Regions from separate parts of the Paenibacillus sp. FSL L8-0638 genome, predicted to be linked through region 2. Evidence: a T-box and tRNA genes for the amino acid it is inferred to sense, from the RefSeq annotation. Region 2 holds a T-box; the other holds one or more tRNA genes.
The links. A T-box is a leader RNA that pairs with one kind of tRNA and senses whether it is charged. The one in region 2 lies ahead of MKY35_RS20010 (valine--tRNA ligase), so its partner is inferred to be a tRNA-Val.
Positions count from the first base shown of each region.

Region 1: it has a tRNA-Val gene. The T-box ahead of MKY35_RS20010 (valine--tRNA ligase) is inferred to sense a tRNA for this amino acid. The anticodon was not compared.

Region 1 covers NZ_CP151960.1:3,647,699-3,652,132, reverse strand. The annotation lists gene nirB (nitrite reductase large subunit NirB) at 1-1,161, shown strand, start outside; gene nirD (nitrite reductase small subunit NirD) at 1,174-1,503, shown strand; tRNA gene MKY35_RS16200 (tRNA-Val) at 1,752-1,823, opposite strand; gene MKY35_RS16195 (GNAT family N-acetyltransferase) at 1,966-2,409, shown strand; gene MKY35_RS16190 (DUF3892 domain-containing protein) at 2,497-2,733, shown strand; gene MKY35_RS16185 (MBL fold metallo-hydrolase) at 2,842-3,600, opposite strand; gene MKY35_RS16180 (hypothetical protein) at 3,802-4,359, shown strand.
Region 2 covers NZ_CP151960.1:4,516,403-4,520,836, forward strand. The annotation lists gene MKY35_RS20005 (folylpolyglutamate synthase/dihydrofolate synthase family protein) at 1-30, opposite strand, end outside; gene MKY35_RS20010 (valine--tRNA ligase) at 67-2,733, opposite strand; T-box leader at 2,786-3,070, opposite strand; gene MKY35_RS20015 (LysM peptidoglycan-binding domain-containing protein) at 3,142-4,434, opposite strand, start outside.

The sequences.
Region 1 (4,434 bases), 870 kb from region 2:
AATGGTGTATCCAAGGGTGACATTGGAGAGGCGGTTGCGGCTGGCTGCCGGAGTGTCGGGGAGATTAAGGCATGCACAAAAGCATCGGCATCATGTGGCGGCTGCAAGCCATTAGTGGAGGGACTCTTACAGCTATACGCAGGCGCAGAAGCCGGAGAAACGATGAAAGAGGGTATTTGTAGTTGTACGACGCTTGACCGGGAAGCGATCATTGATGGCATTCGGGAGATGGGATTAAAGAGTGTCAAAGAAGTGATGAATGTGCTGGGATGGAACGAACCGGAAGGTTGCACTAAATGTCGGCCGGCCCTCAATTATTATCTAGGTATGCTATGGCCACTGGATTATGAAGATGAGAAGGAATCCAGATTTACGAATGAACGGTACCATGCCAATATACAAAAAGATGGCACCTATTCTGTCGTGCCCCGCATTTATGGAGGAGTTACTTCACCTGCCGACCTGAAGAAAATTGCTGCTGTCGCGGAGAAATACAATGTGCCTCTGGTTAAATTTACGGGTGGCCAACGTCTTGACCTGCTTGGTGTGAAAAAAGAGGATTTGCCAGGGATCTGGGCCGAGTTGGATATGCCGTCTGGATATGCCTATGGAAAGACGCTGCGAACGGTTAAGACGTGTGTAGGTAATACCTTTTGCCGCTTTGGCACTCAGGATGCTATGGGGATGGGCATCCGGTTGGAAAAGGTATTTGAACGTCTGAATGCTCCATCCAAAGTCAAACTGGCTGTGTCCGGTTGCCCGCGTAACTGCGCTGAAGCGACGATCAAGGATTTGGGCGTCGTTGCTATTGACGGTGGCTGGGGGATCTACGTTGGAGGTAACGGCGGTATCAAGGTTCGGGCAGCTGAACTACTTTGTACCGTTAAAACCGAGGATGAAGTGATGGAATGGACCGGTGCCTATCTGCAGTATTATCGTGAGCAGGCCAATTGGAACGAACGCACAGCCCATTGGGTGGAACGGGTCGGAGTGGAATCCATCAAACAGGCACTTTCGGATGCAGAGACGAGGAAGCAACTGGTGACCAGAATTGAAGAGACATTAAGCACGACGACTGATCCGTGGCACGAAATTATTCACAACGAAGAGCTGCGCAAAAATTTTGTGCAGCTGCCGGAACTTAAGCCAGTAATGGAATAGGGGGCTGACAAAATGGAGACCAATACGACAACCAAGAGAATCAGAATAGCTAATTTGAACGAAATTGACCGACGTGGAGCAAGGACAGTTCGCATTCATAATACAGAAATAGCTGTATTCCGTCTGAGCAATGGCAGCGTGCATGCGCTTGAGAATCGTTGTCCGCACAAAGGGGGACGGTTATCCGAAGGAATGATATGTGGCTCAGCAATCCATTGTCCGCTCCATGACTGGAAAGTTGACCTTTCCACTGGCCGGGTGCAAGAGCCGGATACTGGATGTGTGACTGCTTACCCGACGGAGATTGATGGTGAGAGCGGGGCAGTTTATATCGTAATCTAAGAGTTCTATGCGTATTGTGCTGAGGTCCTGCTTTTTTTCTTCTATATATAGAAGGATTAAGGTGAAAAGCTTTGCTGAAGAAAAAATGGCATTGTTAAATTACAACGATCTGAGTATACAGAAAAGTCGACCCTATCTTTCCGGGCGGCTTTTTTATCTTATAAGTATCATTTTGATTAAAAAACAGGATAACTGGATTTATCTCTAGACAAACAAAAAAAGCCTTGAATATCAAGGCTTTTGACGAATAGGACGGATGGGGATCGAACCCATGACCCTTACCCTGTCAAGATAATGCTCTCCCGCTGAGCTACCGTCCTTCGGTTATTAGATAATATCATGTATTAACCATATATGTAAAGTGAAAAAATAGAAGTCAGCCTGTACTTCATGACCATTTATATATATAATTCGAATTTAGTGAGTTTATAAATTTGGAGTTAATGATAGGGGGAACAGGCGATGGCCGCAGAAATTATAAGTGTAACAACAGAGGAGCAGCTACAGGAGGCAATATCGATCCGTACCAAAGTGTTTGTCGATGAGCAAAAGGTTCCTCTCGATTTAGAAATTGACCATTATGACAAGCTGGGAGATACGGCCCATCATTTGCTAATTTGTGAACATGGTGAAATGGTGGCCACTGGTCGGTTGACATACTATGAGGAAGATACAGCTAAAATGCAACGTATTGCCGTTCTCAAGGAGCATCGTGCCGCAGGCTATGGACGTGTATTACTGCTAGCACTGGAGGAACGTGCACGTGAATTGGGGTTAAGATACTCGTTGCTAGATGCCCAATGTCAAGCCGAGAAGTTTTACGAAAAGCTTGGCTACGAGACGATCTCAGATGAGCCTTTTGACGATGCGGGAATACCGCATGTTCGTATGCGCAAAAAGTTGTAGTCGGCAGCGCAAGGTGCATACAAGTCTGTACAATGCGCATGCTAGTAAAAGTTCCTCCACTATACTATGGATAAGGAGCGATACAGCATGGCTAATACAGAACGGGAGCAAATTACAGCAGTACGTAAAAATGGGGATGGCGACCTTACGTCTTTTCAGACATCTACCGGTCGAATTTTAGATTATAGCCAAGCATTGAATGAGATTGAGACAGGCTCAATTGCAGGCGTTAACGTTTTCAAGGCCAAGGATGGCAGCAAACGAATTCGGGGAGATGCCGACGGAGATCCTTCTAATAACCTGGATCAACTGCCATTGTTCTGACCTTAACTCGCAACATTAGCATTATATTTAAGAACAGCAAGCCGCCTGGCTTTCCTACAAAGGATAGCCAGGCGGCTTTTTGTTAATTGTTAAGCTGTATTTAGCATGCTACTCTGCACGTTCCAACTCTGCAAGTTGATATAATCGTTGCTGTTCCAGAAAGGACATGACGCCAGCTTTATCCCTGAATTGTTCCATATCATCACTATAGTGCATCAAATGAATCCGCTCTTGAAGAGATGGCGCCAAGCTTAGCAGCTCGTTCAACGTCGTATGGACTTCTCCGGCACCTTGTAATTGAACCTCATGCAGAATACTCCGACATCCTCGTTCATGCACCAGATGATGAAGCAAATCAGGGTCAAAAACCATATCTGCACTATAAAAAAGTCGGTCATTTATGAATAAGGAATAACTGTTTTTACCAGGAATATGCCGTGTAGGGATCAGCTCCACCTGGATACCGGATACTAATGTAGTGGGCACACCAGGCGTTATTACGTTTACCTCGAATACATCTTCAAGCTTGTCAATCATACCCTGCTGTGACATCCCGCCCTTGAGTGTATGCTCCCATAAAGGGTGGATTAGGGGTTCGGCGATATAAAGTAGAGGCTTGCGACGATGGAGAATGTTCATTTGAAAACCGAATTCCTCCAAACCTCCGACATGATCTGCGTGAATATGTGTGATTAAAATGGCGTCAATTTCAGGCAAAGGAACGCGCATTTGGTGTAATGCTAACGAAGCGGTTGTACCACAATCGATTAGCAGTTTGCCTTCTCCGCTGTCCAGCAGCGCGTTGTTGTTGTAATAATGTTTGGCAAAGGCACTGCCTGTGCCAAGCATTTGTATCGTTAGGCTCATAATGGATCTATCCTCCAGACTTTGTGTACTAGGACATTCTACAGTCGTATTTTACCACCTATGCTGCTGGAACTAAAGATTTGGCTCCTTATGTAAAAACTTTGGACAATTTGTGAAACACAGCGCAACTTGTGCGGCTGAGCTAGGTATAAATGTACGACAGAAGGTTTTTAACAGATGACGATGGAGGGATTAGTAGTGATGAAATGGAGAAGAGTGATGGCCCTAATGATGGCCTTTTCAATAATGGGAGGGACCGCCATTTCGGCGGAATCCGCCAAGGACCAAGTGCAGTTGATTATTAATGGAGAGGTGTCAAAAGATGGTGCAGTTGTCATTGATGGGAAGACCTATGTGCCCATCCGTGATTTTAACGGACTTGTAAATTTTGATCCATCCGGTGGAAAAGTTGTTTTCGACCAGCCTAACGTGCATATGTTCCTGTTCAAGGGAGATACTGTGTTTGGTAACGTGAATAAAGGCAATAAAGTGAAATTTAATGTATTTAGTCAAATTGATACCTTGAAAACAGATATCTCCGGAGTGAAGGTAGCGATCACCGACCCTTCGGGCAACGTGAAGGATATTCAGTCTCAAGATATCAAAGGAGCGCAAAAGGATAACTTCTGGTTCCGTACGAACGACTTTACGTATGATTTCAAAACAGCAGGGAATTACCGGGTTGGTTTCTACATTAAAGAGAGCAAAGACGGCAGCTATACCTTGGTGTCCGAAAAAGTCATTACAGCGATAAATTAGGCATACCACAAATTGACCTGCACCCTTGATCATGTTACGATACGGGGGAAAATAAAACAATTTGAAGGTAGGTAT
Region 2 (4,434 bases):
CGTATCTCCGCCCCTGATCGTATCTGACATCCTCTTCACCTTCAGGTCATTTTATTGTGAGTGAAATTATCCCTTGAGTTCTTCAATACGTGCGATAACTTTAGCGCGCTTATCTGAGTAATCGGCTTGCTTGGCCTTCTCTTCCTCGATGACTTTAGCTGGTGCCTTCGCCACAAAGCCTTGGTTAGATAACTTTTTCTCCACGCGCTCCACTTCACTGTTCAAATGCTGAAGTTCTTTTTCCAGTCTGCTGATTTCCTGGGCAATATCAAGCAGTCCGGCCAGCGGCAGGTACAGCTCTGCGCCGCTAACTATAGATGTCATCGCTTTATCTGGAACGGTGAACTCTAATCCCGCGTCGAATTCAGACGTATTACAGAATCTACGCACATATTCCCCATTGCGGTTAATGATATCGAGAACGGCTTGATCGCCGGGTTTTATGAGCAACTCAATTTTTTTACTCATCGGCACATTGACTTCAGCACGGATATTGCGCACAGCGCGAATTACGTCGATCAGCAAATTCATTTCTGCAACTGCATCCTTATCCTCAAAAGCCGGATCATAAACAGGCCAAGCGGCCAGTGTAATCGTTTCTCCCTCATGTGGAAGATGCTGCCATATTTCCTCAGAGATAAACGGCATGAACGGATGAATCATGCGCAGCGTCCGGTCCAATACATATGCAAGTACGGACTGCGTTTTCTTTTTCGCATCTGCGTTGTCGCCATATAGGGAAAGCTTCGCAAACTCAATGTACCAGTCGCACAAATCATCCCAAATAAAGTTATACAGAAGGCGGCCTGTCTCGCCAAATTCATAAGCATCTATTAGACGCGTGATGTCGCGTGAAGTTTCGTTTAGACGATGCAGAATCCAACGATCAGCGGTGCTCAGGTCACCAATAATGTCTATATCTGCCGAAGTGACGCCTTCCAGATTCATCAGCGCAAAGCGTGACGCATTCCAGATTTTATTGGCAAAGTTGCGGGCCTGCTCCACCCGCTCCCAGCGGAAACGAAGGTCTTGCCCAGGCGTGCTACTGGTGGAAATCATATAACGCATGGCATCGGTACCATATTGGTCAATCACGTCGAGCGGATCAACACCGTTGCCGAGGGATTTGGACATTTTTCTACCGTCCGCATCACGAACCAACCCGTGCATAAGTACGTCCTTGAACGGAATCTCTTCCGTAAACTCGAGTGCTGTAAAAATCATACGCGATACCCAGAAATAAATAATGTCATAGCCTGTAACCAAGACATTAGTCGGATAGTAACGTTTGAGGTCCTCTGTCTGCTCAGGCCAGCCCAGTGTCGAAAACGGCCACAAAGCCGAGCTGAACCAAGTATCCAGCACATCCTCATCCTGTTTTAGCTTTCTGCCAGCATACTCAGGCAAAGTTGTAGGGTCCTCCGCCGATACAATAACTTCTCCGGTATCCTCATCGTACCAAGCCGGAATACGGTGTCCCCACCATAATTGACGGGAAATACACCAGTCACGCACATTTTCAATCCAATGCAGATAAGTACGTTCAAAGCGATCCGGTACAAAGTTTACCCCGTTGCCAGCCTTCTGCACTTCAATGGCTTTAGCTGCCAGAGGCTTCATTTCCACAAACCATTGTGTAGACAGATAAGGTTCTACAACTACACCAGTACGCTCGCTGTGGCCTACTTGATGTACGTGCTCTTCAATACGAATCAGTACGCCCTGCTCTTTCAGATCAGTGACGATTTGCTTACGGCAATCGCTACGATCAAGGCCCTGATATTTGCCTGCTTCGGCATTCATCGTTCCCGTTTCGTCCATCACCGTAATTTGTGGCAGCTGGTGACGTTGTCCCATTTCAAAGTCATTCGGGTCGTGAGCCGGTGTAATTTTAACCGCGCCGCTACCGAAATCTTTATCAACATAATCATCCGCAATGACCGGAATTTCCCGTCCGATGATTGGGAGCACAAGCGTTTTGCCGATCATTTGCTTGTAGCGTTCATCTTCCGGGTGTACAGCTACAGCTGTATCGCCCAGCATCGTTTCAGGACGTGTAGTGGCTACCGTAATAAATCCGCTACCGTCTTTCAGTGGATATTGCAGGTGATACAGATTTCCGTTCACCTCTTTGTATTCCACCTCAATGTCCGATAATGCAGTACGTGCAGCAGGGTCCCAGTTTATGATGCGTTTACCGCGATAAATCAGACCCTTCTTGTACAGTTTAACGAATACCTCGCGTACCGCTTGGGACAGTCCCTCATCCAGCGTAAAACGCTCACGAGAATAATCGAGAGAAAAGCCCATCTTTTCCCATTGGTTATGGATATTATCTAGATAAAGATCCTTCCACTCCCACACTTTCTCCAAAAACTTCTCGCGGCCCAAATCATAACGTGTCAGGCCTTCTTCACGCAGCTTTTGCTCTACCTTTGTTTGGGTAGCAATACCCGCATGGTCTGCCCCTGGCAGCCACAAGGCATCATAGCCCTGCATCCGCTTGGCGCGAATAATAATATCCTGCAAAGTAAAGTCAAGAGCATGTCCAATATGCAACATACCTGTAACATTCGGTGGTGGAATAACGATTGTAAAAGGCTCTGCCTCTGGATGTTGCCCAGCGCGGAAATAGCCCTTCTCCATCCACGTTTTGTACCATTTTTGTTCTGCTGATTTTGGATCGTACGTTGTTGGCATTTCCAAGGTTGTCTTGTTGTCTTGTTCTGACATATCAGGATACCTCCATGATTTTTCAATTGGCAAATAAAAAAGCCCTTCATCCTCAAAGGACGAAAGGCTGTTCTCTCGCGGTACCACCTTTGTTTCACCCCTAGTGTATGTATCCACTGATCCATTACACATGGTGTGACACTTTATGCAGATAACGGTTGCGGACCGGCCTTATTCTACCGTGAACCTCTTATCTTCCGTAGGAATGAAATGAGGAACCGTTCAAACAGGCGACTCCCGGGTGACTTCGGCCAGTAGCTTCCTGCGGAACCTCACAGCGCTGCAATTCCACTCTCTGAAGGGCTTGCTGCCTACTCTTCCCGATCTCAGTCTTTCAATAACTATACCACATCATACATTTCCCATTGACTATAGTCAACACCCGCTGTGCATTTTTCAGCAACCGGATCAAGGGATGTACAATACCTGTCCTTCTTCCACATGATGCTCCGCCAATCTGTTATACAGTTGAAGCTCACGCGTGCTGAGCTGATAACGGTCAGCTATGGTTTCCAGTGTATCCTCGCGCTGTACTATGCATAACCGCACCTTACGAAAAGGTGTTTCATCTTGTGTATGAAAAAAAAGGTTCTTCCACTTGGCATTCTCCCGCTCTTCTTCGGCTTTCTGATCCTGATCCTGTGGCTCCTGCTCCAATTGCTGCTGGTATTCCGCTTCTTTCACCGAACGGCTGGATTGGAGCAATGATGAGTAGACAACCGGGTCTGGCTCGTCTGCCCCTTCATCCTTTTTACTGTTAAGCGCCACACGCATCTCTGGCTTATCCTCAGTAAAAGTGTCATGGGCCTCGTGATTCACCTGTTCTGACGCTTCAGGCCTGAAGTCGAAGCTATCTACTTGACTTGCTTCCAACTGTGGCTCCAGATAGACCTCGGACTCCGTAGCAGGATGCGGTTCAGACAGCAAAGGGTCATAATTTACATTAGGAGATGCGGAAGATACTTTGGACTCATTTCCCCCTGCCCATGCTTCCTTTTGCTGAAATCCCCACACTTCCGGAGACCCATGCTCATGTTTGACCTCGGGAGAGTTGTCTTCAACTGCTTTGCCCGTCCAAGGCTCATAGAATCGGTTAGGATCTACTGCTGGCTCATAAGCTTGCTGTTCCGACGATGATTGCTGTTCCCCATGGTCCTCAGACAGCTGTTCCCAGGAAACGGACTCCTGTTGTACTGGCACACTGTAGGAGGTTTCAGGATCTGTAACGTAATCAGAGGTCGAATCATTGGTAGAATAGGCCTCTGCCTGACGATACTCTTCATCGGCGGAAAGGGATTGAACCGGATGCTCAGGTGCATGCACTACGGTAAATTCCTCATCCAACCAGACCGCCGTCTCTTCCGCGTGCGAGCTTTCCACACCATGCAAAGAAAGAACGCCTGTAATGTTTAGACTACGTAAAGAAAGCAGGTCCACATCAAAATTTTCAATCTCGACAGAGATATCTTCCAATCTCCCTACGCGGTTTAGCGGAATGGTAATTTCCACAGGGATCAAATGATGAAGCTCGCTCGTGAACTGTTCAGGTGTGCGGTACACGCCCTCCAGCAGCAAATGCCCTCGCAAAGCGGCATGGTCGCCGTGGGTTACAACCTGAATGCGTGGCAGAAGCTCGATTTCCTCCAACTCAGCAATCCCGGCAGCTTCCTCCGTCAAATGAATGCGTTCATAAATATCAAA